2 regions of the Methylocystis sp. SB2 genome follow, and region 2 is predicted to be linked to the other one. Evidence: predicted binding sites of a transcription regulator. Region 2 holds the regulator's gene; the other holds the start of a gene.
What was found. Region 2 encodes LexA, which represses DNA repair genes until DNA is damaged. Its sites were predicted from a motif close to TGTTCNNNNTGTGTTCNG; they were not measured.
Positions count from the first base shown of each region.

Region 1: the regulator LexA is predicted to act here: its motif matches at 1,966-1,983, upstream of recA (recombinase RecA).

Region 1 covers NZ_CP187401.1:1,207,332-1,212,703, forward strand. The annotation lists gene ACPS74_RS06025 (YheT family hydrolase) at 1-35, opposite strand, end outside; gene ACPS74_RS06030 (phospholipase D-like domain-containing protein) at 227-1,942, shown strand; gene recA (recombinase RecA) at 2,121-3,194, shown strand; gene alaS (alanine--tRNA ligase) at 3,488-5,372, shown strand, end outside.
Region 2 covers NZ_CP187401.1:547,952-553,323, reverse strand. The annotation lists gene ACPS74_RS02800 (CocE/NonD family hydrolase) at 1-249, shown strand, start outside; gene ACPS74_RS02795 (DUF983 domain-containing protein) at 270-632, opposite strand; gene ACPS74_RS02790 (ComEC/Rec2 family competence protein) at 858-3,122, shown strand; gene lexA (transcriptional repressor LexA) at 3,235-3,945, opposite strand; gene gltX (glutamate--tRNA ligase) at 4,164-5,372, shown strand, end outside.

The DNA.
Region 1 (5,372 bases), 660 kb from region 2:
AGCGCGGGCGGTGAGGCGGGAGTTTCAGAGGGCATGATTTTTTGAGGTTCTCGGCAGACGTGACTTAATTCTAGGTTTTATCCTGCGGCGGGTCGGGCTTCAGCCATTCGGAGCGGCCGCAACTTGCAGTACTAATTACGCAATAATATCAATAAGCCTATTTGTCGCCGAGGTGACAAATACAGATGCTCGAACTGATTGCTATTCTCTACTGAGGGAGATTCCGATGGCAAGTGATTTTCAGGTTAGCGGCAAAAATTCTGAAGCGCTTTTTACATTAAAGCTCCACCGGGGAGATGGCATGACGCTGATTGCGATGAATTGGAAGAAAGGCAGACCACCAAACGAGTTTGTCGGCTTCGCCATCGAATACAAAGAACCCGGTGGCGATCGTTTTTTTGCATTGAAGAACCGGTTGGGGTTTCCAGCCAATGATGGTTCGATTGATCCAGCCAGTCTAACGACCATGCGGTCACCGATCCAGAAGTTCCGATGGGTTCATTTTCCGCGTAACGCTGAGCTTTCGGGAGAATTCGTCTATCGGGTGACGCCGGTCTTCATGAACGAGCTCGATGAGCTCAGTTACGGCGTAGCGCAGGAAGCCGCGATAGAGTTGCGGCGCGAAACCTATCCGGACGTGCTCAACGTTACATTCACCCGCGGCTTTGTGTCATCTCAAGCGTTCGTCGACAGATATGAGTCGGCAGGTCCTATCTCAAAACTATTGCCGGGCAAGGCCGCAGAAGGGCTCGACTTCGCGCCGACTCATCCGAAGGCGTCTGAAGCATACCGATGGATGGGGTTCGAGGCGCGCGACGCAATCCTCGAAACGCTTGATGAGGCGATTGCGGATCGGAAGGCGCAGGTGTTCGTTGTAGCGTATGATCTGAACTTGCCTGAAATCGTGTCGCGTCTCGAGAAACTAGGGAAGCGGCTGAAAATCATCATTGATGACAGCAAGGATCACGGCGAAGAGGGCTCCAGCGAGAACGAGGCTGCAGAACGGCTAATGGCTTCGGCTGGCGCCGATAATGTCAAGCGTCAGCACATGGCCAGCCTTCAACACAACAAGACGATCGTTGTCGACGGCTCCAAGCTGAAGAAGGTCGTTTGTGGCTCGACCAATTTCAGTTGGCGCGGGTTTTATGTTCAATCCAACAATGCGCTTGTGTTGCAAGGAAAGAGCGCAGTAAAGCAATCTCGCGCAGCTTTCCAAAATTATTGGCAGTCCGATGAAGCCAGAGTCTTTGGCCAAACCGATTGCGCCAAATGGGGCGACCTGGACTTGCCGGATATCGACGCGAAACTATCATTTTCGCCGCACGCGACCAAGAACGCCCTACTGAAGAAGGTCGCTGATGACATCCACGATAAAACCACCTCGTGTTTGTTTTATTCGCTGGCGTTTCTGTATCAGACGCCGGGGCCGATATTCGATGCGATAAAAAAGGTCACCGAGGACGACGCCCTTTTTGTTTACGGCATTTCGGATCGCGAAGTCGGCGGCATCGATTTGCAGAAGCCTGACGGCAACGTCGCCCCGGTTTTCCCTGAGAAGCTGGGCAAGAACGTTCCGGAACCCTTTTCGGAGGAGCCCACGGGTGGAGGGGGCATCCGAATGCACCATAAATTCCTCGTTATCGATTTCGATAAACCGAGCGCTCGCGTTTATCTGGGATCCTATAACTTCTCCTCCCCTGCCGATCTGAAGAATGGAGAAAATCTTCTCCTGATCCGGGATCGGCGCATCGCCGTTTCCTACGTCATTGAGGCGATACGCATCTTCGATCACTACCATTTCAGGGTGGCGCAAGAGGAGGCCGCCGCCGCCAGGAAGCAACTTAAGCTGGCTAGACCGCCTCGCGCGCCGACCGAGGAGCCTTGGTGGCTTGAGGACTTTACAAACGCCAGAAAGATTCGGGATCGCGAATTGTTTGCTTAACGAGATCACCTGCTCGATCCAGCCCGAACAAAAAAAGAACTTGGCAAAAAGAACAAATCGTGCACACTGGAGGTCAGGGTCAAGCGCGCCGTCCCCCTTCTCGCCTTGGCGCGTTTGGCCCGCCCCTCGCAGCCGCATTGCCTGCGCCTAGCTAACCTGTCAGAAGGAATTTTCAGCCGTGAGCCAAGCCAATCTCCGCCTCGTGGAAGGGACGTCCGTGGACAAGACCAAGGCGCTCGACGCCGCTCTGTCGCAGATCGAGCGCGCTTTCGGCAAAGGCTCGATCATGCGGCTCGGCAAGAACCAGAAGGCCGTTGAGATCGAGACGATCTCGACCGGCTCGCTGGGACTCGACATCGCGCTGGGCGTCGGCGGCCTGCCGCGCGGCCGCGTCGTTGAGATCTACGGGCCGGAATCCTCCGGCAAGACCACCCTCACCTTGCATGTCATCGCCGAGGCGCAAAAATTGGGCGGCGTCTGCGCCTTCGTCGACGCGGAACATGCGCTCGACCCGATCTACGCCCGCAAGCTGGGCGTCAATCTCGAAGATCTCCTGATTTCGCAGCCCGACACCGGCGAGCAGGCGCTTGAGATCACCGACACGCTGGTGCGCTCGGGCGCCGTCGACGTGCTCGTCGTCGATTCGGTGGCGGCGCTGACGCCCCGCGCCGAAATCGAGGGCGAGATGGGCGACGTGCAGCCCGGCCTGCAGGCGCGGCTGATGAGCCAGGCGCTGCGCAAGCTCACCGCCTCGATCGCCCGCTCCAACACGCTCGTCATCTTCATCAATCAGATCCGCATGAAGATCGGCGTGATGTACGGTTCGCCCGAGACGACGACCGGCGGCAATGCGCTGAAATTCTACGCCTCGGTGCGGCTCGACATCCGCCGTATCGGCGCGATCAAGGACCGCGACGAGACGACCGGCAACCAGACCCGCGTCAAAGTGGTCAAGAACAAGGTCGCGCCGCCGTTCAAACAGGTCGAATTCGACATCATGTATGGCGAGGGCGTCTCCAAATTCGGCGAATTGATCGATCTTGGCGTCAAGGCCGGCGTCGTCGAGAAGTCGGGCGCCTGGTTCTCCTACGACAGCCAGAGGCTCGGCCAGGGCCGCGAGAACGCCAAGAGCTTTTTGAAGCAAAACCCCGAGGCCGCGCAGCGCATCGAACAGGCGATCCGCGAGAACGCCGGGCTGATCGCCGAGCGTATTCTTGACGCGCCCGATGACAACGAGGCGGGCGAGGCTTAGCCGGCTCACGCGTCGCAGTCAGCCGGCGCGTCAAGCGGCGCTTCGCGCGCCCGCGATTGGAACAGCGCAGGGGTCCTAACGGTCCCCTCGCCATTGCCGTTTCCCCCCGAAACTGTCATATCGCGCAGGACGAAGCGCGCGACGGCGCCGCCTGCCGCAGCCTTCGCCGCAACCTCGGGCCGTCCCTGTTTCGTTGAAACGAAAAGCCGCTCCAGGTTATTGTTTAAACGCGTCTCCCGCATCGGCGCAGAAGCCGCTTCGGCGACGGGAGCGCATTCGCGAGCCGTGACCGCATGAGTGGCGTCAACCAGATCCGCACCGCCTTCCTCGACTATTTCGCGCACAAGGGGCACGAGAAAGTCGCCTCATCGTCGCTCGTGCCGCACAATGATCCGACGTTGATGTTCACCAACGCCGGCATGGTGCAATTCAAGAACGTCTTCACCGGCGTCGAAAAGCGCGCCTATGCGCGCGCCGCCTCGGCGCAAAAATGCGTGCGCGCCGGCGGCAAGCATAACGACCTCGACAATGTCGGCTACACCGCGCGCCATCACACCTTCTTTGAAATGCTGGGCAATTTCTCCTTCGGCGACTATTTCAAGGAAGGCGCGATCGAACTCGCCTGGAACCTCATTACGCGCGAATTCGGGCTCAACGTCGATCGGCTGCTCGTCACCGTCTATCACGACGACGACGAGGCCTATGATCTGTGGAAAAAGATCGCCGGCTTCAACGACAGTCGGATCATCCGCATCGCCAGTTCTGACAATTTCTGGAGCATGGGCGACACCGGTCCCTGCGGCCCCTGCTCGGAGATCTTCTACGACCAGGGCGAGACGCTCAAAGGCGGTCCGCCCGGCAGTCCGGACGAGGACGGCGACAGATTCCTGGAATTCTGGAACCTCGTCTTCATGCAATATGAGCAGGTGGCGCCGGGGCAACGCGCCCCGCTGCCGCGCCCCTCGATCGACACCGGCATGGGATTGGAGCGCATCGCCGCGCTGATGCAGGGCGTGACCTCCAATTACGACATCGATCTCTTCCGCGCGCTGACCGGCGCGGTCGCCGATTTCACCGGCGCGCCGGTCGACGGCCCGCAGGGCGCGAGCCATCGCGTCATCGCCGACCATCTGCGCGCCTCCTCCTTCCTCGTCGCCGACGGCGTCACGCCGTCGAACGAAGGCCGCGGCTATGTGCTGCGCCGAATCATGCGCCGCGCCATGCGGCACGCGCAGCTGCTCGGCGCGAAAGAACCGCTGATGTGGAAGCTGGCGCCGACGCTCGTCGCCGAGATGGGCCAGGCCTATCCGGAGCTCGTTCGCGCGCAGTCGCTGATCGCCGATACGCTGCTTTCCGAAGAAACGCGCTTTCGCGCCACGCTCGCGCGAGGCCTCGCGATCCTCGACGAAGAGACGGCGGCGCTCGGCCAGGGCGACAAGCTCTCCGGCGAAACGGCGTTCAAACTCTACGACACTTACGGCTTTCCGCTCGATCTCACCGAGGACGCCTTACGTCCGCGCGGCATCGGCGTCGACAAGGAAATCTTCAACGCCGCGATGGAGCGCCAGCGGGCCGACGCGCGCAAGGCCTGGGCCGGCTCCGGCGAAACCGCGACCGAAGCGCTCTGGTTCGCGCTGAAGGAACGTCTCGGCGCGACCGAATTCCTCGGCTACGAAACCGAAAGAAGCGAGGGCGTCGTCACCGCCATCATTCATGACGGCGGCGAGGCCTTTTCGCTGAAGGAGGGCGCGCGCGGGGCGCTGATCCTCAATCAGACCCCCTTCTACGGCGAGTCGGGCGGACAGGTCGGCGATGTCGGCGTGATGCGCGCCCGCGGCCTGCGCTTTCGCGTCGAAAACACCGTTAAGAAGCTCGGCGACCTCATCGTTCACGAGGGCGTCGTCGAAGAGGGCGAGATCACGCCCGGCCTCGCGCTCGAGCTCGACGTCGATCACGAGCGCCGCACCCAGTCGCGCGCCAACCATTCGGCCACCCATATTCTTCATGAGGCGCTGCGGCAGGTGCTCGGCGAGCATGTGGCGCAAAGGGGGTCGCTCGTTGCGCCAGATCGGCTGCGTTTCGACTTCACCCATCCCAAGCCGCTCACCGATGAGGAGCTGGCGCGCGTCGAGACGCTCGCCAATGAAATCGTTCAGGACAATGCGCCCGTCGAGACGC
Region 2 (5,372 bases):
TCCGTGCGCGAGCCCTTAGAGCCGGGCAAGGCGGTGACGCTCTCCTTCAGCCTTACGCCTGGACCGACCCGGCTTGAGCCCGGCGACCGGTTGCGACTCGACATCGCGAGCCGCCTCGATCTGCTGCGCAGCGACGTCAGCCATGGCTATGTGCATTTCGACATGCCGGGGCCGCCCTATTTCGCGCGGAACACGCTGCATTACGGGCCGGATACTTATCTTACCGTGTCCGAGGCGCCGGCGGCGTGAGAGCCTGTAACAACACGAATCTATGAATTCGGCTTCCTCGACAGCAGCCATAGCGCGGAGATGAAAAATCCCTTCGTAAGCGGGAGCAAGAGCAACACGAGCGCGATCGTTAGCGGCACAACGATCAGCATCTCGACAGCGTAGGAGTAACGTCCGCTGCTCTCCAATATGAAGAGAAGCGGCACGACTGTAATCGTCACGGCGCCGACGGTCAGCCATGCTGGGCCATCATCCGCATCGAGGCCCGCAAAACTTTCGCGGCAATGCGCGCAAGATTCACGCGGCTTGAGGTAGCTCGCGAACAGCTTGCCCTTGCCACAGTTTGGGCATTTTCGCGTCAGTCCGCGAAACAAGGATTTGCCCGGCGATGTATCGCTGTTCATTGACGCCAAACCGATTGACAGCGATCGCCGCGCCGCGTGCGCGCTGATCGCATTGCAAGTCCATCGCAAGCGTGGATCTCGCTTCTGATTTAAGGGGATAGGTTTTTATGGCGCCGCAGGCAACCGCCCCCTGCCGAGCGTCGGTTCAAGTCCGTAAGGCGGCGCAAGACAAGGGACGCGGTCGGCGCTAGGCTCTTTCCCGTATTTGTGCGGGGCCGGTCATTCTTGAACGACATTTCACGCACCGCTGAACGGGAGGAGCGCGGCCGCGATCTTTCATCGCGCGTCTTTCCGCTGCGTGTGCGAGGATTGGCCGAGGCCTTGCGCACAGCGCTGGAGCAGGAGCGGGCGCTACGCCGTCCGTTTCTCTGGCTGGTCGTCGCGTCAGGCGGCGGCGTCGTGCTCTATTTCTCGGCCGAGCGTGAACCTTCGCTGGCGCTTTGCCTTTGCGCGCTTGCCGCTTTTGCAGTCTTGGCCGCGCTTACGCGCCGGCACGCCCGCGCCCACGCGCTTTTTCTGACGCTCGCTTTCATCGCCTTGGGATTTGCGTCGGGCGCCTGGCGGACGGCGCGCGTCGCGGCGCCGCTCGTTCCACGCGTTGGCATCGGTGAGCTGACCGGCTTCGTCGAGGAGGTGGATCTACGCCGGGCCGGCGCGCGCTTTATCCTGCGCGTCGCGAGCGCCGAAGGCTTTCCGGATGACATCGTTCCCGCCCGCGTGCGTCTGACGACGCGCGGCGAGCCGAATTTTTCAGCCGGCGACTTCATAGCCTTAAAGGCGCGGCTGATGCCGCCGGCTGGGGCGGCGCTCCCCGGCGGCTATGATTTCGCGCGGGACGCTTTTTTTGCGCGCATCGGCGCGGTCGGCAACGCGCTTGGACGCATCGAGACGATGTCGCCGCCTGAACCGGCGCCGTTCTCGCTGCGTTTTTTCGCGCACGTTGACCATATGCGTAACGCCTTGGCGATGCGCGTCTATCGAATCATCGAAGGCGATGCGGGCGCGATCGCCGCCGCCATGGTGACGGGCAAGCGCGACTTGCTGTCGGACGACGCCAAGAATCTCATTCGCCGGGCGGGCATATTTCACATCATCACCATTTCCGGCGTTCAGATGACGCTCGTCGCGGGCATCTTCTTCGTCGGTTTTCGGCGCCTGTTGGCGATGTCGCAAACGCTTGCGCTGAATTATCCGATCAAGAAATGGGCGGCGGCGCTCGCGATGCTCGGCGCCATTCTCTACGACATCGGCACGGGCTCTCGCGTCGGCACCGAGCGCGCGCTCGTGATGACTCTCATCATGCTTGCGGCGGTTCTCTTCGATCGGCCGTCGCTGTCGATGCGCAATCTGGCGCTTGCCGCGCTCTTCATCATCGCTGTCGAGCCGGAGGCGTTGCTCGGCGCGAGCTTTCAGCTCTCCTTCGCGGCGGTGGCGGCCTTGATCGCCGTGTACGAATGGCGCGGCGAATATCTCGCGAAGCGCCGCATCGACGATCGCGCGCCGCGAGGGCGATTGGGCGCGCTTCGCGAAAGCGTCGCCGAGCGCCTGCTGCATGGACCCGGGGCGGCGATCTTCGCAACGCTATGTGCGACCTCGGCGACCGCTTCCTTCATGGCGAATGATTTTCATGAGCTCAGCCCCTATGTGCTGATCGGCAATCCGCTGACGCTGGCGATCATCGAATTCTTCGCCGTTCCCTGCGCGCTCGTCGGCGCCGCGCTTTACCCCTTGGGCCTCGACGGCTTCATCTGGCGCTATCTCAAGCTGGGCATCGACCTCGTGACCTATCTCGCCGGGCTGATCGCGAGCGCCCCTGGCGCGAGTCTGCCGGTCAAAGCCTTTGCCCCCTGGGCGATCCTTTTCCTTTCGCTTGCGGTCTTATCGCTCGTGCTCTGGCGCACTTGGGCCTGGCGCGCGCTCGCCATTCCTCTCGCCTTGATCGGACTGATGGGCGCGAGGAGCGGCGCGCCTTTTGATCTCGCCGTGCCGGCGACGGGAGAATCGGCGGCGCTGCGCCTGCCGTCCGGACAGCTCGCCGTCTTGGGGCAAAAGCCCAGCGCTTTCGCCGCGGAACAATGGTTGCGGGCGGACGGAGACGCGCGCCAGTCCGCGGACGCCAGGAGCGGCGTCGCCTGCGACGACACGGGTTGCGTGGCGAAGGCCGTCAATGGCCGCTTTGTCGCGCTCGTCGCCGGGCGCGGCGGCTTCTTCGAAGACTGCGCGCGCGCCGCCGTCATCGTGACGCCTCTCTACGCGCCATTGGGCTGTGCGGCGCCGATCGTGATCGATCGCCACAGACTATCGGAAACCGGGGCAGTGACTTTGCGGTTCAAGGCGGAGGGCGTCGAATGGACGACGGCGCGCGCGATCGATGAGGATCGGCCCTGGTCGCCGGCGCCCCGCAATCGCCGCACGTCAGGATTCACGGCGCCGCTGAGCGATGAAGAGCGCAGCGCTGAAGATGCGCGCGCGATGGAGCCGCTGGAGTAGGGCGGCGCAATTCACGCGTCATTGCGAGGAGCGTCGCGACGAAGCAATCCAGGGGCGGCGTCAAAGCGCTGGATAGCGTCGCTACGCTCGCAATGACGGCGTCGCATAGAAGTTAGTATTTCCGCAGGAGGCTCACGAGCCTGCCCTGAATGCGCACGCGATCGGGGCCGAAGATCCGCGTCTCATAGGCGGGATTGGCGGCCTCCAACGCGATCGAGGCGCCGCGCTTGCGCAGACGTTTGAGCGTCGCCTCCTCATCGTCGATCAGCGCCACGACGATGTCGCCGGTGTCGGCGCTGTCCTGCTTGCGGATCACGACCGTATCGCCGTCGAGGATTCCCGCTTCGATCATCGAATCGCCGCGCACTTCGAGCGCGAAGTGCTCGCCGCTCGAGAGCAGGTCGGGCGGCAGGCTGATGGTGTGGCTGCGATTCTGGATGGCGGAGATCGGCGTGCCGGCGGCGATGCGCCCCATGACCGGAATGGCGACCTGATGGTCGCCTTCGTCCTCGAAACGTTCGCTGAGCGGCCGGACGCGCCCGAGATTCCCCTCGATGACGGACGGCGAGAACTTGCCGTTGCGCCCGCCGGCGGTGCGCGGCGTGGCCGATTCAGGCAGACGCAGAACTTCGAGCGCGCGGGCGCGATTGGGCAGGCGGCGGATGAATCCGCGTTCCTCGAGCGCGAGAATCAGCCGATGAATCCCCGATTTCGACCGCAGGTCGAGCGCGTCCTTCATCTCGTCGAAGGACGGCGGCACGCCCGACTCCTTCAGACGTTCATGAATGAAGCGCAACAGATCGTTTTGTTTTTTGGTCAGCATCGCCGCACCGCCCCGCAAGCCGAATCGTTGATTTTGGCTGAGCCGCAGCTTCTGGCTCGATAACCTAAACAAATCATGAACAGAACGATATCGGTTCTTACTGCGTTCCGCAAGCCATATGTTCACGCTTTGGTTAAACCATCATCGTGACGAACTATGTTCGCCTCGCGTGCGCCGTGTTAGACGGGCCGACCCAATTCGAGGAATTCGCCGCGCTCATGTCACAGGTCGTCACCCGCTTCGCTCCATCGCCCACCGGCTTTCTGCACATCGGCGGGGCGCGCACGGCGCTGTTCAACTGGCTTTACGCCAAGAAGCACGGCGGGCGGATGATGCTGCGAATCGAAGACACCGACCGCGAGCGCTCCACGCAAGCGGCGATCGGCGCCATCATCGATGGCCTCCAGTGGCTCGGCCTCGAATGGGATGGCGACATCGTCTACCAGTCCTCGCGGGCCGCGCGCCATGCCGAGGTCGCCGAAGCGCTGCTGGCGCAGGGACACGCCTATCGCTGCTACGCCACGGCGCAGGAGCTCGAGGAGATGCGCGAGAAGGCTAAGGCGGAAAAGCGCCCTTGGCGCTACGACGGCCGCTGGCGCGACCGCGATCCCGCCGAGGCGCCCGCCGGCGCGCCCTATGTCGTGCGCATCAAGGCGCCCCAGGACGGCGAGACGATCGTCGATGACGCCGTGCAGGGACGCGTCGTCTTTCAGAACAAGGATCTTGACGACTTCATTCTGCTGCGCTCGGACGGCGCGCCAACCTACATGCTCGCGGTCGTCGTCGACGATCACGACATGGGCGTCACGCAGATCATTCGCGGCGACGATCATCTCACCAATGCTGGGCGCCAGACGCATATCTATCAGGCGATGGGGTGGACGATCCCGGCCTTCGCGCATATTCCGCTGATTCACGGACCGGACGGCGCCAAGCTTTCGAAGCGCCATGGCGCGCTCGGCGTCGACGCCTACCGCGGGATGGGCTATCTGCCGGCCGCGCTGCGCAACTACCTCGTTCGATTGGGGTGGTCGCAGGGCGACAAGGAGTTCTTCACGACGCCGGAGATGGTCGAGTCGTTTGATCTCGCGCAGGTGCACCGTTCGCCGGCGCGCTTCGATTTCGCCAAGCTCGAAAATATGAACGGCCATTATCTGCGCGATAGCGATGATGACGAGCTGTTGGATTTGCTCGTCGCCACGCTTCCCTATCTCGAAGGCGGCGGCGCCATCGCACAGGCGCTCGACGACAGAACGCGTGGGCAGTTGCGCGCCGCCTTGCCGGGCCTGAAGGCGCGTGCGAAGACTTTGAACGAACTTCTCGACGGCGCGGGCTTTCTCTTCGCGCAGCGTCCGCTGTCGCTCGACGCAAAGGCGGCGCAGCTGCTTTCGGCGGAAGCGCGCGTGCGGCTTGCGCAGCTTGTCGAG